DNA from 2 places in the Roseateles sp. GW821-FHT09G03 genome. Region 2 is predicted to be linked to the other one. Evidence: riboswitches for the same ligand, from Rfam matches in the RefSeq annotation. Region 2 holds a riboswitch; the other holds the start of a gene.
The links. Region 2 has a riboswitch for cobalamin ahead of AC07OZ_RS07140 (TonB-dependent receptor domain-containing protein). Riboswitches for the same ligand answer to the same signal wherever they lie in the genome.

Region 1: another riboswitch for cobalamin. It lies ahead of AC07OZ_RS28170 (TonB-dependent receptor domain-containing protein); the one in region 2 lies ahead of AC07OZ_RS07140 (TonB-dependent receptor domain-containing protein).

Annotation. Positions count from the first base shown of each region.
Region 1 is NZ_JBWKOK010000011.1:93,888-105,516, forward strand. It holds gene AC07OZ_RS28160 (ABC transporter substrate-binding protein) at 1-450, opposite strand, end outside; gene cobU (bifunctional adenosylcobinamide kinase/adenosylcobinamide-phosphate guanylyltransferase) at 456-1,073, opposite strand; gene AC07OZ_RS28170 (TonB-dependent receptor domain-containing protein) at 1,161-3,116, opposite strand; cobalamin riboswitch at 3,242-3,510, opposite strand; gene AC07OZ_RS28175 (hypothetical protein) at 3,506-4,015, opposite strand; gene pth (aminoacyl-tRNA hydrolase) at 4,017-4,775, opposite strand; gene AC07OZ_RS28185 (50S ribosomal protein L25/general stress protein Ctc) at 4,916-5,533, opposite strand; gene AC07OZ_RS28190 (ribose-phosphate pyrophosphokinase) at 5,653-6,615, opposite strand; tRNA gene AC07OZ_RS28195 (tRNA-Gln) at 6,683-6,759, opposite strand; gene ispE (4-(cytidine 5'-diphospho)-2-C-methyl-D-erythritol kinase) at 6,798-7,868, opposite strand; gene AC07OZ_RS28205 (outer membrane lipoprotein LolB) at 7,907-8,461, opposite strand; gene AC07OZ_RS28210 (tetratricopeptide repeat protein) at 8,491-10,308, opposite strand; gene mutM (bifunctional DNA-formamidopyrimidine glycosylase/DNA-(apurinic or apyrimidinic site) lyase) at 10,408-11,259, shown strand; gene mutY (A/G-specific adenine glycosylase) at 11,334-11,629, shown strand, end outside.
Region 2 is NZ_JBWKOK010000001.1:1,585,874-1,597,502, reverse strand. It holds gene AC07OZ_RS07160 (amidohydrolase family protein) at 1-498, shown strand, start outside; gene AC07OZ_RS07155 (hypothetical protein) at 573-968, shown strand; gene AC07OZ_RS07150 (RidA family protein) at 965-1,372, shown strand; gene AC07OZ_RS07145 (hypothetical protein) at 1,388-1,939, opposite strand; gene AC07OZ_RS07140 (TonB-dependent receptor domain-containing protein) at 2,142-4,046, opposite strand; cobalamin riboswitch at 4,129-4,369, opposite strand; gene AC07OZ_RS07135 (GMP reductase) at 4,378-5,355, opposite strand; gene AC07OZ_RS07130 (beta-ketoacyl-ACP synthase III) at 5,602-6,723, shown strand; gene AC07OZ_RS07125 (hypothetical protein) at 6,806-7,168, shown strand; gene AC07OZ_RS07120 (glutathione S-transferase family protein) at 7,181-7,819, opposite strand; gene AC07OZ_RS07115 (helix-turn-helix transcriptional regulator) at 7,852-8,724, opposite strand; gene AC07OZ_RS07110 (energy transducer TonB) at 8,847-9,584, opposite strand; gene AC07OZ_RS07105 (M48 family metalloprotease) at 9,581-10,789, opposite strand; gene AC07OZ_RS07100 (ribonuclease T2 family protein) at 10,889-11,629, opposite strand, start outside.

The DNA.
Region 1 (11,629 bases), on a different contig from region 2:
CTTGCCCAGCACGCGCTGGACGTCGTTCATGCTCTTGGGCTCCAGCGCGACGACCTTCAGGCCCAGGCCTTCGAGCCGGTCGATGACGCGCGCGGAGACGCCCAGGACGACGACGTCCGGCTTGAGCGCCACCAGCGCCTCGATGCTGGTGTCGTCGAGACCGCCCAGGCGCGGCAGCTTCTGCACGCTCACCGGGAAGTTGGAGAAACGGTCGACGCCGACGACCTTCGCGCAGTCGCCGAGCTCGCAGATGGTCTCGGTCAGCGAGGGCAGCAGGCTGACGATGCGCCGCGGCACCTCGGGCAGCGTCACGGTGTGGCCGCGGTCGTCCTTCAGCGTGATCGGCGCGGCGACCGCGTTCATCGCGTGCGTCGCGATCATTCCCAGCAGCACGCCGCCCACGGCGGCCTGTCGCGTGAGTCCGATCGCGCCTCGCATCCAGCGTCCCATCGACTTCATCCGTTGCTCTCCTCGTTCGCTTCGTTCGCTTCGTTCGCGCCATGGGCGCTGTGGCTCGCGCCGTCCAGGTCCTCGACCGGTCGTGTCCATGGCTGTCCCGCCACCATCAGGGTGAGCTGGGCGCACTGCCGCGCGACGAGCTGGTTGAGCCAGCCGAGTTCATCCACGTAGGCGCGCACCTCGCGCCCCATCGGCATCACGCCCCAGCCGACCTCGTTGGACACGAAGACCACCGGCGACGCCAGTTGCGGCAGCAGGCGCTGGAGGTCGGCGCATTCGGTGCGCCAGTCCTCGAGTCGCGGTGCGCCGTCCATCGGCATCAGCCAGTTCGTCAACCACAGGGTCAGGCAATCGACGACGACCAGGCGCTGCGGCGACGACGCGGCCCGCAAGGCCTCGCACAGATGCAGCGGTGCCTCGAGGGTGTCGAAGCCCGCCGGCCGGTCGGCGCGATGGCGGGCGATGCGGTCGCGCATCTCGTCGTCATGGGCCTCGGCGGTCGCGACGACGGTGACGCGGTGCCCCGGCGTGCGCGCCCAGCGCAGCGCGAGGCGCTCCGCGTGGCGCGACTTGCCGCTGCGCTGGCCGCCGACGATCAGGTGATGAGCGGACATCCGGAACCTCCAGTGAAAGCCGGGCAGAGAGGGCCCGGCATCGAATGCTGAAGTGCAGACCTTACCGCCAGGGCCTGCAGCCTCGGATCACAGCGACGGGGAATAACGCAGCGTGACGAACCAGGTGCGCGGTGCCTGCTGGTAGAAATTCGCCGTCTGGTAATCGCGGTTGAAGGCGTTGTCGACATTCAACTGCAGACGCCAGTCCTTCGCGAAGGCGTACTGCGCGTCCAGGTTGAGCAGGCCGTAGCCGCCCAGCCGGATCTTGTTGGCCGCGTCGTCGAAGCGTTGGCCGGAGCCGACCACGCTGGCGCCCAGCGTCCAGGCCTGCACCGAGGTTTCCGCGCGCAGCGTGCCGAAACGCTTGGCGCGGCGCTGCAGTTGGCGGCCGCTGTTGGCGTCGGTGGGATCCAGGAAGTCCGCCGTGGCGCTCAGGTTCACGGGTCCCAGCTGCGCGCCGCCCTTGAGGCTGGTGCCCTTGAGCAGCGCCCGGGCGACGTTGCTGTAGCAGCCGGTCGTCGAGCGGCAGCTGCCGGCCGCGCCGAAGGCGATCAGGTCGGTGACGCGGTTGTGGAAGGTCGTGACCGCGAAGTCGAAGTCGCCTTGGCCCCAGGCCAGGCCGGCTTCGCGGTTCTGCGCGCGCTCGGGCCGCAGTTCCTCGAATCCCTTGCTGGTGTCGGGACCGTAGACGCTGCCGCGCTGGTACAGCGTGGGCGCGCGGAAGGCGTTGCCGGCCGAGGCCGTGACGCGCCAGCCGCCGCCGAGCTTGAAGCCCGCCGCGAGGCTGCCGGTGTCGATGCCGCCAAATTCGCTGTCGTCGTCATGCCGGCCGTGGGCCTGCAGGCTGAAGGCGCCCAACGTGCCGAGGTAGCTCAGGCCGACCGCGTTCTGGTCGCGGGTGCCCTTGCCGCCGCCGACGAGGTCGGTGTTGACCAGGCGATCCTCGCGGCGCTCCAGCAGGCCGTTGAGCTGGTGCTGCTCGTTGATCCGGTAGAAGCCCTGCAGCGAGGCGCTGCGGATGCGGGTCTTCGTGAGGTAGGGCGAGCTGGGCTTGGTCTCGTAGTTCTCTTCGGACTGGCCCGCCGAGAGCTGGGTGGACAGCGCGGAGGACCAGGTGGAATTCAGGCTCAGCTTGCCCGCCAGCGTCTCGGTGACGCCGCGGTCGTCGGCGTTCTTGCCGGCGTCGTAGCCGGCGTTGCTGCGGCTCTTCAGGCCGAGGAACTCCAGGCGCTGGCCTTCGGCCACGCGGCCGCCCAGGCGCAGGCTGCCGCTGTAGTTGCGCCAGCCGTCGGCGTCGGGGTTGTAGCTCTTGGCCGTCGTGTTCAGGTAGGCGTTGAAGCCGGTGCCACGGTCGAGCGCGAGCGAGCCGGCGTAGTCGAAGTCCGCCGTGCCGCCGCTGATGCCGACGTCGGCCTTCACCTGGCCGAGGTTGCCGCCGCCGATGCCGAGGTCCAGCTGCGTGCGGCCCGCCCCCTTGCGCGTGAAGATCTGCACCACGCCGCCGATGGCGTCGGAACCGTACAGGGCGCTGGCCGGGCCCTTGAGGACCTCGATGCGCTCGATCTGCGAGACCGGGAGGTTCTGCCAGCTGGCGCCGCCGGAGGACTGGCCGTCCACGCGCACGCCGTCGATGAGGACCACGGTGTGGCGGGTCTCGGCACCGCGCACGAAGACGGAGGTCGTGTTGCCCGGTCCGCCGTTGCTGGTCATCTGCAGGCCCGCCACGTTGCGCAGCAGCGTGGCGATGTTGCCGAAGCCCTGGCGCTCGATGGTGTCGCGGTTGATGACGGTGAGGTCGGCGGCGACGTCGGACAGCTTCATCGGGCTGCGCGTGCCGGTGACGGTGACTTCGTCGAGCCGGCTCGCGGGGGAGCCTGCGGGGGAAGCAGAAGAAGATGCGGGGGAAGGGGCAGGGGAGGACTGCGCGGACGCGGCCGGGGAGAAGGCCAGGAGCGTCAGGAGCTGCGATGAGGCGAGCGCCATCGGGGTGAGGACGGACAGCGAGCGGGCACCAGCGCGCGCGCGCGAAACGAACGGAAGCATGAGGAACGGACCAACGACGGAGTTCAGACGCCTGCTCACCCGCAGGGCCTCTGAGAAACGGCATCGCCCGCTCGTCGTCGAGTCGTCCTGGTGAATGCTCACGAAGGACGCGTCGCGCGATCGGCTGGAGACGCCACCTGTTGGCCGGTATCCGGGCTGGTGGCCGCTGCCTGTGTCCTTCCCAGCGCGGACGCGCCAGTGGACGTGGGGACAGGCAGTGCCGGCTGCCGCCCGGTGTTCCTTCGTCAGGATCCCGGGCGCGCGGCCGGCGGCCACTTACCGTTGCGGGGACAGCTCAGGTTGGTTCGCGCATCGGGGATGCGACCGCTTCCTGATTCCCGTTTAACTGCACGGACGCAATGTCCGCGCGAGCACCAACGGCGCGCATTCTAACGAGGTGTGGGCGTCGTGGCGTCGGCGCCCGTCGTGGGCCTGGGCTGCAATGCGCCGTCAGGCGACGTGGGCACCTTGGGCTTCTTCTTCGGCGGCTTCTTGGGATCCTTGGGCTTGGGCTTCTTCGGATCCGCGGGTTTCGCTGGTTTCGTCGCGCGCTGCCCCGGCAGGCGGCCGTCGATGCCGGCGGCCTTGGGCGGCGTCTTGGCGGCCTGGCGTTCGCGCTCCCGCTCGCGTGCGGCCAGGTCGCGCGTCTCGGCGGCCGTGCGCTTGCGCGCGGCATCGGTCTCCTTGGGATCGACCTGGTCCTTCGGCACCTCGGCCGTGCGGCCTTGCCCGTCAGGGCAGGGGGTGCTGCGCAAGTCCTGACCCTCCGGGCCGCAGCGGTAGAAGCCGAAGGTCTTTTCCTGCTGCGGGGGCGCCTTGGGGACCTCCTGCGCGTTCGCCGCGCCAAGCTTGAGGACCAGAACAGCAGTCGTCAGGATCAGGGCGGCGCGCGCGGGCATGTCAGTCTCCGGGGATAGGGGGTGGGGCAGTGGGAACAGCAGGGGCAGGGGTGGCCGCGAGTGCCGTCGCGGGGGTCGCGGCAGTTCCGGTGGCGGCAAGCGGGGCGCCAGCCGTCGGCACGGCGCCTGCGGCGCCGGGCTTGGGTGGCAGGTTGGCGGGTCTGGGCGGCTTGGGACGCGGCGGCTTGGCGTGCAGCAACGCCACGGCCTTGGCCATGTCGCCGCCGGTCATCAGCTTGAAGGCCTCGAGCGACTTGCCGATGCTGTCCTCGACCGCCTGGCGCTCCGCCAGTGGCGGCTTGCGCAGCACGTAGCCGGCGACCTCGTCGCGGTGGCCCGGATGGCCGATGCCCAGGCGCAGGCGCCAGAAGTTCCCGCTGCCCAGTTGGGCCTGCATGTCCTTCAGGCCGTTGTGGCCGGCATTGCCGCCGCCCTGCTTGAGCTTGTGCTCGCCGGGTGCGATCTCGAGCTCGTCGTGGATGGCGAGGATCTCTTCCGGCGCGATCTTGAAGAAGCGCGCCAGCGCCGCCACCGACTTGCCCGAGAGGTTCATGTAGGTCATCGGCTGCAGCAGCCAGATCGGACCCGAGGCGCCCGGTGCGTCGTTGACGCGCGCGACCAGGCCGGAGTACTTGACGTCGAGTTGCGGCGTGACCTTCAGGCCGCGCGCCAGCGCATCGATCCACCAGAACCCGGCGTTGTGGCGGGTGTCCTCGTATTCAGGGCCGGGATTGCCCAGGCCGACAAAGAGACGAATCATGGGGCGCGATTATCAGTGTCGAGCTGAAAAGCAGAAGGCCCCGCAAGCGGGGCCTTCTTTGGGGGGAGATGCCACCCCGGAAGGGGCATCCCACGCTACGGACGCGCTCCTCGTCAGGCGCACGTCCGGAGACGAAGAAATTACTTCTTCTTCTTCTTCTTGTCGTCGGCCGGGGCAGCTGCCACGACGATGACTTCTTCCGCCGCGGCCGGGACCGGGGTGGCGACCACCGGGTTCGGCTTGCCGTGCGTGACGATCTTGATGTGATCGGCCAGCTTCAGGTCGTTCACGTGGATCGAGTGACCCATCGTCAGACCGCTCAGGTCGACTTCGATGAACTCCGGCAGCTGTTGCGCCAGGCAGGTGATTTCCAGCTGGGTCAGCACGTGGTTCACGGTGCCCTTGTCGGTCTTGACGGCCGGCGACTCGGCTTCACCGACGAAGTGCAGCGGCACCTTCTTGGTGATCTTGGTCGTGGCGTCGACGCGCTGGAAGTCCACGTGCAGCACTTGCTGCTTGTACGGGTGCATCTGGAAGTCACGCAGCAGCACTTGCGTGGTCTTGCCGTCCACTTCCATGTCGAGGATGGAGCTGTGGAAAGCTTCCTTCTTCATGGCATGGAACAGCGCGTTGTGATCCAGCTCGATGACGGCCGGCTCGCCAGCACCGTAAACGATGCCCGGAACCTTGCCAGCGTGACGCAGGCGGCGGCTCGCTCCGGTCCCCTGCAGCTTGCGCTCAAAAGCGACGAATTTCATATCAATCTCCAAGATGGACGGAGCGCCAGGATTGACGCTCCGGATGAAGGCCCCGCGACCAGGCGCCTTCGCGAAACAGCCGCTGTCCTTGCGGGCAGCGGCCGGAACTCAGGACGCGATCAGAAGTTGTTGTTCTGCTCGCTAAAGAGGGAGGTCACCGATTCACCGTCCGAAATGCGGCGGATGGTCTCGGCGAACAGGAACGCCACCGACAGCTGGCGGATCTTGCCGCAGGCCTTGGCGGTTTCCGACAGCGGAATCGTGTTGGTGATGACGACTTCGTCCAGCATGGAGCCGGCGATGCGCTCGATCGCCGGGCCCGACAGGATGGGGTGCGTGCAGTAGGCGAAGACGCTCTTGGCGCCGCGTTCCTTCAGCACTTCCGCCGCCTTCACCAGCGTGCCGGCGGTGTCGATCATGTCGTCCATGATCACGCAGTTGCGGCCGTCGATCTCGCCGATGACGTGCATCACCTCGGAGACGTTGGCCGACGGACGGCGCTTGTCGATGATCGCCAGGTCGCAGCCCAGTTGCTTGGCCAGCGCACGGGCGCGGACCACGCCGCCTACGTCGGGGCTGACCACCACCAGGTCCGCGTAGTTGCGGGCCTTCAGGTCCGACAGCAGCACGGGCGAGGCGTAGATGTTGTCGACCGGGATGTCGAAGAAGCCCTGGATCTGGTCCGCGTGCAGGTCCATCGTCAGGACGCGCTCGACGCCGACGGTCTCCAGCAGGTTGGCCACGACCTTGGCCGAGATCGGCACGCGCGTCGAACGCGGGCGGCGATCCTGGCGCGCATAACCGAAGTAGGGGATCACGGCGGTGATGCGGCGCGCGCTGGCGCGCTTCATCGCATCGACCATGATCAGCAGTTCCATCAGGTTCTCGTTCGTCGGCGCGCAGGTGGGCTGGACGATGAACACGTCGCGGGCGCGGACGTTCTGCTGGATTTCAACAGCCACCTCGCCATCGGAAAACCGACCGACCACGGCTTTTCCGAGCTCGAGGCCCAGATGCGTGGCGATTTCTTTGGAGAGGGTCGGGTTTGCGTTACCCGTGAAGAGGACGGTATTGAGCAGCACAGCGGGCCATCCTTAGACTTATGGCCCGGTGGCCAACCCAGCGGGTCCCGGATTGAAACTGAAAATTTGGCAGGGGAGGAAGGACTCGAACCCTCGCATGTCGGAATCAAAATCCGATGCCTTGACCAACTTGGCGACTCCCCTACACCGGACACTGTTCGTGGAACAGCACCCTACAACCTTCAATCTTCGGCCCAGCCCCGCAAAGGGTGAACCGACAGACTGCGACACATTTTTCCGACCCAACCATCCGGGAGTTTTTCGAACTCACCTTCCGGTGTCGCCTTGAGATTGCTCTCAGAGCCGGAAACTGCATCTATCTTTTCCGCTGCTGTCTGCATTGCATTCAGCGAGGGTCGAACTATAGCAAAAACTGCACTGCCTGAACCCGTCATACGAGAATTTTCGTAGCGGGTCTGCAACCATTCAAGCGCCTTGGATACTTCGTGACTCGCAGCTTCCGCGGGAGGTTGCAGATCATTTCTGCCCCATCCTTCAAACAACTGCTCGACGAGTATTTCCGACGTTTGGTGATCGCCGGCAATATTGCCTTTGCGTCCACCCCAGCTATTGACTTCGTTACTCTGGGAATCCGTTTCGGGAACCCCTTCGCTTCGTCTGCCGTTCGCTGCAGGAAAGCCCGCTACTATAGCCACGCTTTCTGACCTTTGCAACAGCGGGCTGGAAAAAATGTCCTTGGTGGCGATGCTCGCCCCAGGCTTGACCACCGCGAGCCGCAGCTCCGGGACCTCCAGCGGGGTCAGCACTTCGCCGATGCCTTCGACGAAGGCGTTGCGACCGCCAACGAAGAACGGAACGTCCGCGCCCAAGGCCAGCGCGATCGGCAGCAGGCGCTCGCGCGACCAGTTCAAGCCCCACAACCGGTTCAGCGCCAGCAACGTGCTGGCCGCGTCCGACGAGCCCCCGCCCATGCCCGCGCCGGAAGGCAGGCGCTTCTCGATGTGGATGTCCGCGCCGAAGGCGCACCCGCTGGCCTGCTGCAGCGCGCGCGCGGCGCGCAGGCACAGGTCGTCGGGCGGCAGCGTGTCGCCCTGGTCGTGGCGGTGCAGGGCGCCGTCGTCGCGGCGCTCGAAGTGCAGCGTGTCGGCCCAGTCGATCAGCACGAACAGCGACTGCAGCAGGTGATAGCCGTCCGGCCGCTTGCCCACCACGTGCAGGAAGAGGTTGAGCTTGGCCGGCGCCGGCACGTCGTAAAGCGCCTTGAGCGGCGCTGCGGAAGGAGAGGAGGTCATGGACGTCGTGGACGTGGGGGCGATGGGCCAGGGAAGAATCAGGGCGAGGTCGGCGCGTCGAGTTTCAGTCGCAGCGTGGCCAGCGGTTCCGCGCCATTCGGATTGAGGCGCTGGGCGGAGATCAACTGATTGTCGAAGCGCCGCAGGTCGACCTGCCAGCCGAGCTGCTGGAAGCCTGATTCCCCGGAGGCCTGGGACGGCGCCTGCGGCCAGGGCCGCCCACGCAGCCAGTCGAACAGCGCCTGCAGCGGCAGCGTCTCGCCGAGCAGTTCCTGCGTCAGCGCGTCGATGTCGTCGTAGGCGCGGTCGCCGTCGGGCGTCTTGACCCAGGCCGACCCGGGCTGCCACGACACGCGCGCCACGAGGTTGCCCATCGAGGTGCTCATTTCGAGCTGACCGCGGCGCGGATCGCCGAGCAGCTCGAAGTTGGCGTTGACGTTCTGTCCGCGTGGCTGACCGCCGGGACCGGCCGGCACGATGAGCCCGAACTTGCCGGTGAGCCGGGGCGCATCGGCCAGCGCCGCGGCGTCCGCCCCGGTCGCTTTCGGCAGGGAACTGCAACCCGCGAGCGCCACCCCGGCGAGTGCCGCCATGGCGCCCGCGCTGAACTGCCGCCGCCGCATCAGGGGCGGACCTGCAGGCGTTGCATCGCCGATTGCAGCGCCTCGTTGCGCGGATCGCGGCGGGCGGCGTCGGCAAACACGCGGCGTGCCTCGTCCTGCTGACCGGCGGCCCAGAGCACCTCGCCCAGATGGGCCGCGATCTCCGCGTCGGGACGCGAGCCGTAGGCCTGGCGCAGCAGCCGTTCGGCTTCGCCGAGCCGGCCCAGTCTGAACTCCACCCAGCCCATGCTGTCGACGATGAAGGGCTCGCCCGGCGCGAAGCTCAGCGCCTTGGAGATCAGGTCGCGCGCCTCCTGCAGCCGCTCGTTGCGATCGGCCAGCGAGTAACCCAGCGCGTTGTACGCGTGGTAGTGCTGCGGCTTGAGCTGGATCACCTTCTGCAGCAGCGCTTCCATCTCCTGCGCGCGGCCGAGCTTCTCGGCCATCATCGATTGCTCGTAGAGCAGGTCGGCGTCCTCGGGCGCCTGCGCGATCGCGGTGCCGAGCAGGTCATAGGCGGCCTGCCACTGCTTGTTGTCGCGCAGCAGCTGGGACTCGGCCAGCGTGCGGGCGCGGCGGTCCTGCTCGCGGTCGGCGGGCAGCTGGTGCAGCAGCTTGCGGCCTTCTTCGAGCTTGCCCTGGCGCGCCAGCAGCGAGGCGCGTCGGTAGGCGATGTCGAGGTTGCCCGGCGCCGCCTCGATCGCGGCCAGGCGCTTCTCGGCGGTCTTGAAGTCGCCGCGCATCTCGGCGGCCTGGGCGAGCAACAACTGACCCTGCTGGTTCGCCTCCCGGTCCGCCTTGTCCAGGCCGGCGGCGGCGATCGCGCGCTCGGCCAACGACGAGACGGCCGGCTTCTCGACCAGTTTCATGTAGCGCTGCAACGCGTCTTCGGCGGCGTCGGGATGCTGCAGGTCCAGCTCCAGCGAGCCCAGCGCCAGCCAGTGGCCGGGCTCGTCGGGCGACTGCTGCGTCAGCGTGCGGAACTCGCGCGCCGCGTCGCCGGGACGCTGCGCGCGGGCCAGCGCGCGGGCGTAGGCCAGGCGCAGCGACTGCTTGTCGGGCTTGGCCTGCAGCTCGGCGGTGATCAGCGCCTCGGCCTCGGGGCGGCGCGGCAGCAGCTCCAGCGCCATCAGCAGCGGCTCCTCGCGGTCCGGGAAGTCCTTGGCGGCGGCGCGGACGTGGATCAGCGCGGTCTCGTAGCGGTCGGCCTTCTTGGCGAATTCCGCCAGCACCAGCAGCGAGGCGAAACGGGTCTCCGGCTTCGCGGCGGTCTCGCGCAGCATCGGTTCGAAAGCTTCCAGCACACGCACCGGTTCCGGCGCGCGCTGGAACAGCGCGGGCAACGCGGCGATCAGCGGACCGCGGCCGTCGGCCGGCGACATCGCGAGCAGCGAACGCAGCACCGGCGGGATCTCGGCCGGGCGGTTCAGCAGCGCGAGCAGCTGGATCTGGGTGCGGTGCGCCTCGACCGAGGTCGGGATCGCCTCGCGCCAGGCGCGGGCGGCGATGACGGCCTGGTCGCCGGCGCGCGACTGCAGCGCGATCTGGACGACGCGGCGGAAGAGTTCCTCGTCGCCGCTGCGCCGGGCGGCGTCCAGCAGCACCTGGTAGGCGACGCCGGGTTCGCCGCCCTGGAGTTCCATCTCGCCGATCAGCAGCTGATAGAACATCGGCGCGTCGAGGTCGGAATTGACCACGGGCGCGGACGCCGCGGAGGCGGGCGCGTCGGCGGCCTCCGGGGCGGGCGGGGCATCGGTCTGGGGGGACTGGGCGTGGGCGGCGCAGCTCAGGGCGAGGGCGGCGGAGAGCCACCAGCGGTGGCGCACAAGGGCGGGCATGACGTGACTCCTGAACTGGGCGGGAAGGCGCTCCGGGCAAACCGGGGGCCTCGGACCATTCTAGGGATGTCGGAACGAGGCCGCGCCTATGATCCCGGGATGCCCGAGTTACCGGAAGTTGAAGTTACACGACGAAGTTTTGCGCCGGCCATCGCCGGAGCGCGCGTGCTGGACGTGCGGCTGGGAAAGCCGCTGCGCTGGCCGCTGGGCGTCGCGGCCGAACGGCTGATCGGACGGCGCGTCGGCGAGACGACGCGGCGCGGCAAGTACCTGTGGCTGCCGCTGGTGCCGACGGACGAGCAGCCGGGCCATCCGGACGAGGACGGCGGCGGGCTGCTGATGCACCTGGGGATGTCGGGATCGCTGGCATTCCGCGAGCAGCCGCCGCCGGCCGGGCCGCACGACCACTTCGAACTGGTCACCGACCGCGGCGTGCTGCGGCTGACCGATCCGAGACGTTTCGGCGCTGTCGTGTGGTCGGACGGGCTGGACGTGGAGCCGGCCGCGAAGCTGCTCGCCCGCATCGGGCTGGAGCCCTTCGACATCGAGTTCCACGGCCCCTATCTGCATGAAGGCTTCCGCGGCCGGCGCGTCGCGGTGAAGCAGGCGATCCTGGCCGGCGACGTGGTCGTCGGCGCGGGCAACATCTATGCGTGCGAGGCGCTGTTCATGGCGGGCGTCGATCCGCGCGCCCCGGCGGGCAAGCTCAGCAAGCCGCGCGCGGAGAAGCTGGCGGGCGCGCTGCGGCAGGTGCTGGGCGAGGCGCTCGAAGCCGGCGGCAGCACGCTGCGCGACTTCAAGGACGCGCACGGCGTGGCGGGGAGTTTCCAGATGCAGGCGCGCGTCTACGGACGCGAGGGCGAGCCGTGCCGCGTGTGTGGCACGAAGATCCGGCGCATCGTGCAGGGGCAGCGGTCGACGTTCTTCTGTCCAAGCTGCCAGAAGCGATGAGCCCTGTGAAGCGAGCCGAGCTGCCAGCCTTGAAAGACCTGACCCTTCCGCCGACCTCTCCGCCGACCTCTCCGATGACCGACGACGAACTGGACGCCCGTGTCGAGGCGCTGCGCGGCGATTTCGCACCCCGTCTGCTGGCCTGGCAGCGCCGCGACGGCCGGCATGACCTGCCCTGGCAGAACACGCGCGATCCGTACCGCGTGTGGCTGTCCGAAATCATGCTGCAGCAGACGCAGGTGACGACGGTGCTGGGTTACTACCGGCGCTTCCTGGAGCGTTTCCCCGACGTGGCCGCGTTGGCCGCCGCGCCCAACGACGAGGTGATGGCCGCGTGGGCGGGGCTCGGCTACTACAGCCGGGCGCGCAA
Region 2 (11,629 bases):
CTGGAGGGCTTGTACTCGGGCGCGCCGGGCGAGCCGCCGGCGGCGCTGAAGGGCATGGTCGAGCGCTTCCCGCCGACCGTGCGACGGCGGCTGCTGTCCGGCGCGGTGGCGGTGCCGCCGGGCAAGGAGGAGGCGTACCGGCAGGCGCTGCCGCGGCTGCTGCAGCTGGTCAAGCGACTGCACGACGGCGGCGTCACGCTGATGCCGGGCACGGATGCCTTCGCGGGCTACACGCTGCATCGCGAGCTGGAGCTCTACGTGCGCGCGGGCATTCCCAACGCGGAGGTGCTGCGCCTGGCCACGCTGACGCCGGCGCAGGTGCTGGGCGTGGCCGGCCAGCGCGGCGAGATCGCGGCGGGCAAGCAGGCGGACATGGTGTTGCTGGACGGCGATCCGCTGAAGGACATCGCCGCGCTGCGGCAGGTGGTGAAGACGATCAAGGCGGGAAGGGTGTTCGATCCGGCGCAGCTGGAGGCGGCGATGGGGATGACACGATGAACGAGGGGGCTACGAAGTCGATCGATGAGCTCAACGCCTACATCGATCAATGCCACGCGCAAGGCCTGTACATCGTGGAAACGATCAAGGCCGTGAGGCTCAAGTTCTCGATCGGTTTGCGGGAGGCCAAGGAGGTCGTCGCCGCTCGTCCCTGCTGGAACGAGATCGTCCGCGCTTCAGAGCCGTTGCAGCGGGAGGCGATCCGCATCGCGAGCGGCGAAGCTGATCGCGAATTGGTGGAGATGATCGAGCGATTCCTCCGTGGGGAGGACGTGTCGATGGCTGCGGCAAATGCGCTTGAAGCCGCACTGGAGGACCATGCCGACGGCGACGAAGCGATCGAGGACGCGGCGTTGATGCTGGCGTCCTACCGCCCCGGCGGCGGCGACTTCCTGTACGACGAGGACGTCATGAAACAGCCACTCGCCAAGGCGATGGAAAGATTGCGGACACGAAGGGATCACCCATGACCGTTCAACCCGATGCCATCCACCGCTTCAACAGCGGCCTCATCCTCCCCGCCAGCGTGCCGTTCCCCGAGGGCACGGCCTTCGGGCCGTTCGTGTTCCTGTCGGGTCAGCTGGGCAACAAGCCCGGCACGCTGGATCTGGTCGAAGGCGGCATCCGCGCGGAAGCGCTTCAGACGCTGCGCAACATCGAGACCGCGCTCCATGCGCAGGGCCTCGGCGTCGAGCACCTGATGCGCTGCACCGTGATGCTCGCCGACATGGCGGAGTGGGGCGTCTTCAACGAGGTCTACCGCGCGTTCTTCGGCGACCGGCCGCTGCCGGCGCGCAGCGCGTTCGGCTGCAACGGGCTGGCGCTGGGCGCGCGGGTTGAGATCGAATGCATCGCCGCGCGCGCGGCGCCCTGACCGAGGATTCGAGTTTTATGGGGCCGGTTGGAAGGCCACGGCAGTGACGACCCGGGTGGCCTGGTTGTAGTGATCCGACGTGACGATCAGCGCCGTCGTTTCTTCCGACAACCTGTAGCCCTCGGGGCAGACCCGGTTGGTCGACGTGAAGCTGTACGGCAGCGTCGAGGCGTTGGGGTTCGTCGAAAGGACGAAGCAGGTGCCCTCGATGGGGCGCGTGATGACGGGGCTGTCGATCGTGCCTGTCGTCGTGTTCAGCGTGAAGCCGGCAGGCAGTCCGAACTGTGCATCGCGGACCTCGACCTTCAACCCAGTGAGGCAGGCTTGCGTCATGCCACGCGGCTGCAAGGTCCAGGTGCTGCGTTGGTTCAGCTTGTAGGTCAGCGCGTCCTGCGCCGTCTGACCCGTGAGCGGCACGCTGGGCGTGTAGTACACCGTGGGGCGGTCACCCGTGACCTTGCAGTCATCGTCCCCGCCACCGCCGCAGCCGTTGAGCAGCGCCCCGACGGCCAACGCCGCCAGAACGGCCATCACGCCGCGTCCCCAGGACTTCGAAATCCACGCCATCACCCACTCCCCGACTTGTCGTGTTTGTTGCTGAAGGGGCGGGATGCTAAAGGGGGCGCGTGTGGCTTCCGCGCGAAAGCGTCCCCCGCGTCGGGGGAGTCGCTGTGATGGATGCCGCAGTGGCATCGCTACCACTCGATGCGGCGCCGATCGAAGACCGCGCGACTACTTCGCCGCGCGACCCCGATCGGCGTCGAAGGGCTCAGAAGCCCTTCATGTCGTACCGCACCCCGACCCAGGCCTGACGGCCCAGACCCTGGTACGTGTAGACCGGCTGCACGTCGCGGTCTGCGACGTTGAGCACCTTGGCCTCCAGGCGCCACTGCGGCAGGAAGCGCCAGGTCGCGCGCAGGTCCGTCACCGCGTAGGCGCCGAGCTGGGCGCCGACATCGGGCCGCGCGCCGACTTCCGTCAGCGATGCCCCGATGCTCCACACGCCGGTGTCGTAATCGGCGGAGACGCTCTCCTGATGCGCCGCGCGACGCGGCAGGCGAGCGCCCGTCTCGACATTGCGCGCGTCGAGGAAGTCGACCGTCGCGGCCAGGCTCAGGTTGCCGAAGCGATGCGTGCCGCTCAGCGTTGCGCCCTGCAGCTTGGCGTGGCCGATGTTGTCCGCGCAGCCGAAGAAGCCTGCCGGGCACTCGGTGCCGGTGGGATCGGGGTTGTAGACGATCAGGTCGCGGACCTTGTTGCGGTACACCGTGGCCGAGGCGCTGCTCGCGCCGGAGCGCCAGTTCACGCCCAGCTCGATGCTGCGGCCGCGTTCGGGCTGGATGTCCGGACGACCGTAGAACGGGTAGTACAGGTCGTTGAAGGTCGGCGCGCGGAAGCTGGTGCCGGCGAGCGCGCGCACCTTGAGCGTCTCGGTGAGCGCGTAGCTCGCGCCCAGCGTGCCGGTCGTGAAGCCGCCGTAGGCGGAGCTGTCGTCGCGCCGCAGGTTGGCCTGCAGCGAGGTCGCGCCGAACTGGCCCGTGTAGCCCGCGATGTAGGCGTTGTTGTGGCGCTTGAGCGTCTCGGTGACGACGCCGTCGGCCTTCTCCGACAGCCGCTCGTAGGCGAGCAGCAGTTGCTGGTCCGGCGCCAGGCGCAGGGCGTTCTGCCAGGTGGCCTGATCGCGGGTCGTCTTGAACGGCAGCGGATCCGGCGCGCCGGCGCGCGAGTCGTCGATGCCGTGCGTCACCTGCGCGGTGGTGGTCCAGATCGGCGAGAGCGTGCCGCGGTAATCGGCGCTGACGACGCGTGTCGTGAGGTGGTTGCGGAAGTCGGGCGTCGGATCGGCCAGGAAGTCCGGCGGGCCGCCGAAGTTGGCGCTGTCGTATTGCGCGTTGAGCTTGTTCTGCGAGGCGCTCACGCCGATGCGGTGGCCCTCCGCGGGCGTGAAGCCCAGGCGCGCCGTGGCCGCCGTGCGGCGGAAGCCGTCGCGGTCCGGGTTGTAGTAGCCGTTGATGTCGTTCGGGCGGATCGCCGACACGCCGTCGCTGGTCTCGCGGCCGATGCTGGCCGCGTAGTCGAAGCCGGCCTGCGCGCCGCTCAGCGCGAAGTCGGCCTTGCGGGCGTTGTATTCGCCGACGGCGACGCCGCTGGTGATGTTCAGCGGGCCCTGGCCGCGGCGGGTGAAGATCTGGATCACGCCGCCGACGGCGTCCGAGCCGTACAGGCCCGAAGCGGGTCCGCGCAGCACTTCGATGCGCTCGATCTGGTCGAGGCTCAAGGCTTCGAAGGCCGCTTGGCCCAGCGTCGCGGAGCCGATGCGCAGGCCGTCGATCATGACGACGGTGCTGTTGGTGTTGGTGCCGCGCAGCAGGTAGCCGGCGGTCTGTCCGGGACCGCCGTTCTGCAGGATCTGCAGGCCGGCGTAGCGGCGCAGGACCTCTTCGACGCTGGCGGCGCCGCTGTCGCGCAAGGTGTCGCGGTCGATCAGGACGATGTCCGCCACGCTCTTGCTCAAGGCTTGCGGTTCGCGCGTGCCGATGACGACGACGGGATCGAGGGAGGTCTGCGCGAAGGCGCTCGACGCGACGATGGACAGGGCGGGCAGGGCGACCAGCGCGGTCGCCGAAGCACGGGCGACGGCGCGCAGCGCGGCGCGGGGAGAAGAGGCTTGCATGTCGGAATCGGAAAAGCAGCGGCAGACGGCCGCTTCCCCGCGGCCGCATGCGGAATGGACGCGCCATCCTCCTGGAAGGACGGCGACGATCCGCCTGTTGGCCGGTATCCGGGCTGTCGGAAGAATGAACCCGTGTTGCCTTCCCGGACGACCGTCCAGTGGTTTCAGACACGAGCCGCGCGCTTCAAGAACGCGCCTTCCGCTTACCGTTGCGGGGGCAGCTCAGGTTGGGGCCACGACCGTGCGGGTGCGGCCCCTCCTGATTCCCGTTGAACTGCGCCGGCAGGGAGCCGGGCGCGAGCACCAACGGGCCGGATGATACCGGGCTGCCTTACATGAACAGGTGCTCGCCGGCGTTTTCTCCGCCGAGGACCACGTAGTTCACCTTGCGCAGATCGCCGAGGGCGCGGCCGCCGGCGTAGGAGATCGAGCTCTGCAGGTCCTCCTCCATCTCGCGCAGCGTGTCGGCCAGATGACCCTTCACGGGCTCGAGGATGCGCTTGCCTTCGACGTGCTTGTACTCGCCCTTGTTGAAGTCGGACGCGGAGCCGTAGTACTCCTTGTAGCGCTTGCCATCGACCTCGACGGTGTTGCCCGGCGATTCCTCATGACCCGCGAAGAGCGAGCCGATCATTACCATCGATGCCCCGAAGCGCACGCTCTTGGCGATGTCGCCGTGATGGCGGATGCCACCGTCGGCAATGATGGGCTTCGTGGCCACGCGGGCACACCACTTCAGCGCCGAGAGCTGCCAGCCGCCGGTGCCGAAACCGGTCTTCAGCCGCGTGATGCAGACCTTGCCCGGTCCGATGCCGACCTTGGTCGCGTCGGCGCCCCAGTTCTCCAGGTCGATGACGCCTTCGGGCGTGCCGACGTTGCCGGCGATGACGAAGGTGTCCGGCAGCTTGTGCTTGATGTGGGCGATCATGCGCTGCACGGCGTCGGCGTGGCCGTGGGCGATGTCGATGGTGATGTAGTCGGCGCCGAGGCCTTCAGCGGCCAGGCGGTCGATGATCGCGTAGTCCGCCTCCTTGACGCCGGCGCTGATGGAGACCAGCAGGCCCTTGTCGCGCATCGTGCGGGCGAAGGCGACGGCATCGAGGTCGAAGCGGTGCATCACGTAGAAGTAGCCGTTGGCGGCCAGCCATTCGGTGATGGACTCGTCGACGACCGTCTTCATGTTCGCGGGCACCGCCGGCAGCTTGAAGCGGCGGGGGCCGAACTCGACGGAAGTGTCGCACTCGCTGCGGCTGTTCACGCGGCACTTGCGCGGCAGCAGCAGGATGTTGTCGTAGTCAAAGATTTCCATGGTCCAAAGTCGCAAAGTCGGGCTGCGTTGATGCAGTGCACGCCCTGGGCTGCGAGCGCTTGACTTGGGACCCGGCCAAAAAAATACCGGGTCCCAAAATTTGGGCCCGGTGACCCATTCTACGCGTGCTGCAGGGAGCCGTCGCCACGCTGCGGTGCAGCATGCATCGTCCGGGGGCTTTTGGGCGCAGTTCGCTAAACTTCGCCCCCTTGGCCCTGCAACGGGCGACATCAGAAGACAAGCCACATGCATTCCGTCGTCATCAGCGGCACCGGGCTCTACCAGCCCCCGCACGTCATCACCAACGCCGAGCTGGTGGACTCGTTCAACCGCTACGTGGACCTGCAGAACGCCGAGCATGCCGAGGCCATCGCCGCCGGCACGCGCGAGGCGCTGGTGCATTCGAACGTGGAGTTCATCGAGAAGGCCTCGGGCATCAAGCAGCGCTACGTGATCGAGAAGGAAGGCGTGCTGGACCCGACGCGCATGTACCCGCGCTTCGCGGAACGCGCGGACGACCAGCTGTCGCTGATGGCGGAGATCGCCGTCGACGCGTCGCGCAAGGCGCTGGCGGCGGCCGGGAAGAAGCCCGAGGACGTGGACGCGGTGTTCTGCTCGGCGGCGAACATGCAGCGCGCGTACCCGGCGATGGCGGTGGAGATCCAGCAGGCGCTGGGCGCGGGCGGCTACGGCTTCGACATGAACGTGGCGTGTTCGTCGGCGACCTTCGCGCTGGAGCAGGCGTACAACGCGGTGCGCTCGGGCGCGTCCAAGTGCGTGCTGATCGTGAATCCGGAGATCACGTCCGCGCACCTGGAATGGAAGGACCGGGACTGCCACTTCATCTTCGGCGACGTGTGCACGGCGATCGTCGTCGAGCGCGCCGACCTGGCGACGGCGACGGAGCAGTGGGAGATCCTGGGCACCAAGCTGGCGACGCAGTTCTCCAACAACATCCGCAACAACTTCGGCTTCATGAACAAGGCCGAGGACAGCGATCCCGACGGGCGCGACAAGACCTTCCGCCAGGAGGGCCGCAAGGTCTTCAAGGAAGTGGTGCCCATCGCCGCGGCGCACATCGAGCACCACCTGGCCGCGCTGCACATCCAGCCGAACGACGTCAGCCGCTACTGGCTGCACCAGGCCAACCTGGGCATGAACCAGCTGGTGATCAAGAAGCTGGTCGGCGGCGAAGCCGGCGCCGAGATCGCGCCGCTGATCCTGGACACGTATGCGAACACGGCATCCGCCGGCTCGGTGATCGCGTTCCACGAGCACCGCGCCAACCTCAAGCAGGGCGACCTGGGAGTGATCTGCTCGTTCGGGGCGGGGTACTCGGTCGGGAGCGTGGTCGTCAAGAAGCGCTGAGCGCCACGCCGGCCCATGGGCCGGCCCGGGCGACTTCCGAGGAACGGGAGCGCTCAGGAAGGTTTTTCAACAGGGAGGGAATATGTCCATTGCCGTCGAATCCGACAGCTCGTCATCGCGTGGTTGGAGCGGGCCGCATCCGAGTGGCCGTGTCGCTGGCGCGCACAAGGTCGTGGGAGTGCTCTATCTGATCCTGGCGTTGCTGTTCACGCTGGGGCTGGTGTTCGGGCGCCAGGGCGCGCTGGATGTCGGCGCGGCCGTGGGGGCCGCCGTCATCTTTGCTTTCGGGGCGGGCCATCTCCTGCTGTCCCGCGCGGCGATGCGCACCCGGAAGTGGGCGCGAGGTCCTAGCATCCTGGTCGCGCTGCCGCTGCTGTTCGCCTTCCCGATCGGCACGTTCTTCGCCGTCGTGATCATCGTCAATTCGGCGAAGAGTTGGGATTGAGCGAGCGCAGGATCAGGTCAGCAGTGGCGTCAGTGCCGGGTCACCGGTCGTCATGGCCCGTTGGTAGGCGGGCCTTTGACCGATGCGCTGGAGATAGTGACGGATGTTTGGATACGGCGCCAGATCGACCGGCATGAACAACCGCATCGTCGTGAGCGAGAAGACGCTCATGATGTCCGCCGCGCTGAAGTCGTCGCCGGCGAAGTAGGGCGCTTGGCCGAGCCGCGCTTCGACGAGCGCCAGCACCTTGTCGAGGCGCTCCTGCGTCGCCGTCAGGACCGGATGGTCGGCCGGCAATGCGCGTCCCAGCGTCATGCGTCGCAGCATCACCGGCTGCAGATTGCCGTTGGCGAAGTGGAACCAGTACAGGAACGGTGCGAAGTCCGGGTGATCGGGGCCGGGCTTCAAACGGCCACTACCGTGTTTCGCGATGAGGTACTCGACGATCGCCGCCGACTCGGCCAGCAGCAGGCCGCCGTCCTCGATCAGCGGCGCGGCGCCGAGCGGATGCAGCGCCTTGAGTTCGGGCGGGGATAGCCGTGTCACCGCATCGCGGGTGTAGCGCTTGATGTCATAGGGAATGCCGAGCTCCTCGCAGAGCCACAAGATGCGTTCCGATTGGGAATGGCCGAGGTGATGGACGGTGATCATGTCGTTCCGATGAGGGCGTTGAAGTGCTTGAGTCAATCCGCGCGCTCGTGTCCGCGGACGGACGTGGGCGCGAAGCCGAAGCGCTCGCGGAAGCGCACGGCGAAGCGGGAAGGCGAGTCGTAGCCCACGGCGCGCGCGATCTCCGAAACGGGCTGCGTGGTCGCCTGGAGCAAGGTCAGCGCGGAGGCCATGCGGGCGTCGACGATTAAGGCCGTCATCGAGGCGCCTTCGGCGGCGAGCCGGCGTCGCAGCGTGGCTTCGGACATCGCCATCGCGCCGGCGACGCGTGCGGTCGTCCAGTCCTCGTCCAACCGTCCGGCGATCAACGCGCGCACGCTGATGGAGACACTGGCATCGACGGGCGCGGATCGCAGCACGAGGCCGTCTTCCAGCAGCCAGTGCATGACCTCCAGCACGCGCTGGCGTGCGATGGCGTCGGGTAACGCGGGGTTCGGGGCGAGCGCCTGCCGGGCGCGCTCGAAGGCTTCGGACAGGCCGGGCCGGACCTTCGACAGCAACCGCACCGGGGCCGGCGGTGGCCCCGTTCGCTCGCTCTGCGCGACGCGGGCGGCGTAGTACGCGTCGTCGAGCAACTCGCCGTCGAAGAGCAGCCAGCGCGCTTCGTACTGCGTTCCCTCGGCGACGAGGTTCGTGAAGTCGACGGTCTGGTTGCCGCTCAGCAGCAGCGCCTGCCGGGGCTGGGCGCGCACGCTGGCCCCGCGAGCCGGCTTGACGGTCTTGATGCCGCGATCGACGAGGATCAGCGCGGGCAGGTCGACGCGCATCCGCAGGATCTGCAAGCCGCGCCCCTGCAGCACGTGGGCCGCGACACCGACGCCAGGGCGGATGTACAGCTCACGGGCCAGCGCGGAGCCGTCGGGCGGCTGGATGGTGCTCGGCTTCACATCGATTCCTCAGGAAGGGATGAATCGATCCTAGCGGGCAAGCCTCACGCCGGTCGTGCGGCGGCGATCAGGTTTGGTGCCGATCCGATCAAGCGCGCCGACGGCGCCAGGCGGCACGGGCCTCAGATGTCCAGCCCATCCTCCAAGTTGAACTCGAACTCCCGTTCCACGATCACGGCGAGCGGCAGTCCGGCGTAGGTGGCCGGCGAGAACCTGGAGCGCTTCATGGCCGCGATGCACAGCTTGTGGAAGGCGCTCGGTGCCTCCGAGATGACCAGGAAGTCGGAGGCCGTGCCGTCGGTGTTGAGGAGGAACATCAGCTTGACCCTGAAACTGCCGGCGTACAGCATGACCTCCGCGTCGAGTTCGACCGGCGAGTCGTCGAGGATGGCGATATTCCCGTAGGCATCGAGATCCATCGCTGGCAGGGGGATCAGCGCATCGACACGCGTGGGGAAGTGCTCGCGGATGAAGGCGTTGTGGGCCTGCACGAGGTTGCCACCGTCCTTGAAGGGCGGGGACAGGTCTTGCTCGGCGCCCGAGAAGGTGAGCGTCATCCGCAGCGTGCGCGGCTCGGCGAGCTTCTGGCAACGCAGTTCCCGCAGCTTGGACTGCGCGGCCAGCAGCAGGTCGGCCCGCCCGTCCCGGAAATCGACGGTATCCACGCGGCCGCGGACGAAGCGCGCATCGACCGTGATGTCGCCGGACACGCGCTGGCCGTTGGCATCGATCGGTGCATGCGGCCGCAAGATCCGGTCGCAGTGGAGCGGCTTCTGAACGTCCGTTCCGCCCGCGTGCGCCGATGTCATTGCGAGCGCCGTCGCACAGGCCACCAGCCAGAATGGGAAGAGTCTGCTCATCCGTAGATCGCTTCGAGCTTTCGCCCGACGAGCGTGGTTTGCGACATCTGAAGGAGGCGGCTGACTTCTTCAGCCAGCGCCAGTTCCTCGGCGGGCAGCAACATGACCGTCGGCGCACTATCCTCGCGGCGGAGCAATTGATCGACCCGCATCGCCGTCGGCGGATGACTGGCGTCCGTCCGCCAGGACCCCGATCGGGAGGCCGCGCGATGCGCGTCGAGGTCGGCATCGCTGACCGCCGCGACGGCGGATCGCACGGCCGGCTCGATCGCGTCATGCGGCTTGGTCAGCGCATGCACGCGGACGGCGGCGTCGACAACCTCGTGCAGATAGGTCTTCTCCAGGACGCCCCGCATCGCTGTCGAACCGGCGACCGACGCCGCCAGCAGGTCCGCGAGATATTCGGCGCGTTGCGACTCCCGCATCACCAGCCAGAGCATGCCGCGGGCCGCCGCGAACAGCAGTTCGGAAACGCCGAGCATCGCCAGTTCGAACGGCAGTCCGACCAGCGACACGATCGGTCCCGCCGCCATGCCCCGTCCGAGCTGTCCGATGTCGAGCGGACGCGCTGCCGTTCCCCAGGCCGCCAGTGTGTCGACCGCATGGCCGAGGAACTGACCGCGCAACGGATCGCCGTTCACGCCGTGCGACAGCTCATGGGCGAGGAGGGCGACCTGCTCGGCCGGTGTCAGGATCGCCATCAACGGGCTGCCGAGCTCGACGTAACGCTCCCGCCGCCAGCCGGCGACGCGATAGTTGGCGTTGAAGTCCGCGGAGACGCCGATGCCGTCCAGTGGCCGCGCCCCGAGCGCGGCCGCGATCCGGTCACTCAACGCATGGAGCGCGGGGAAACGCTCGCGCGTGAGGAGATGGTCAGGCGCTCGCGGGAGTCGGGGACGGGCGGCGATGCACAGCAGCACGAGCGCCACGCCGCCGAGCGGAATGAAGACGTGGGTCCAGGGACCGGTCAGCAGCAGCACGCCGGCCACGCCTGCGGCGAGCCCGGCGCCATGTACCAGCAGGGCCAGCAGATAGGCCAGCGCGAGTCGGCCGGACCACCTTGCGCGAGCGCGCCGGGTCGCGACCAGATCTTCCCGCGAGACCTCTTCCAGCAGATCGCTGGACAGGCGCTCGCCCAACTGTCGGCGGACGCTTTCCCAACGCCCGATGGCCGTCGTGGACGACGGTTCGATGGCCGCGGCCATGCCTCACTCCCTGCATCGTTCTATTGAACGTGGAGCATACAAGCGGCGTTCATCGGGCTGCAGTAGGGCGCGCCCTCGCCGGGCATGAGCCCGGCGGTGTCACCGCCCGCTCGCCTCGATCCGGATCTCATCCCGGCGGCACGTGCCGCCGCCGCTGCCGCTGGGCTGATCGCCGAGCAACTGCTTCAGCGTGCCACCGGCCTTGTAGTCGCGCGGCAGCTTCACCTGGATCTCGGTGAGGTACTGCCCCGAGCACATCAGCTTCACGCTGTCGCGGTACGCGTCGCTGCCGGTCTCCGCCTGCAGCTTCTCGTAGAAGGTCTTGCGCGAGATCGCCCCGCCGATGTTCTGGCGGATGTACTTGCCGACGCCCGAATCGTTGAACTGCTTCACCAGATCGACCGCGCGGCGGAAGTAGGCGTCCGGGTTCAGCGTCGTCTGGCAGGTGCCGTGCTTGCGCCACTCGTGCTCGCCGAATCCCTTTTCGTAGAGGAAGTTCGGCATCCACGGGCCGATGTACGAGACCGTCTCCTTCGACAGGCTCAGCGGCGCATTGCCACAGTCGCCGTAGCTGATCCCGCATTGCTGCCGGTTGGGCCACAGGCCGTGCAGCGTCAGGTTGGTCACCGTAAGCTTGCCGTCCTCCATGGCCTCGCATTCGGGCTTGCCGCGCCGGCCACCCGCCGTCCATTCGCAGAAGCCGGGCTGCCACGACATCGCCAGCACGAAGCTGTCGTACTGGTCCGGCGTCTTGCACATGCCCTGGCCGGTGGCCGCCGTGGCGGTGTCACCCGATGGCGCGCGGGCGCCGGGTGATGTGGCGGTCGAGGTCGACGGCGC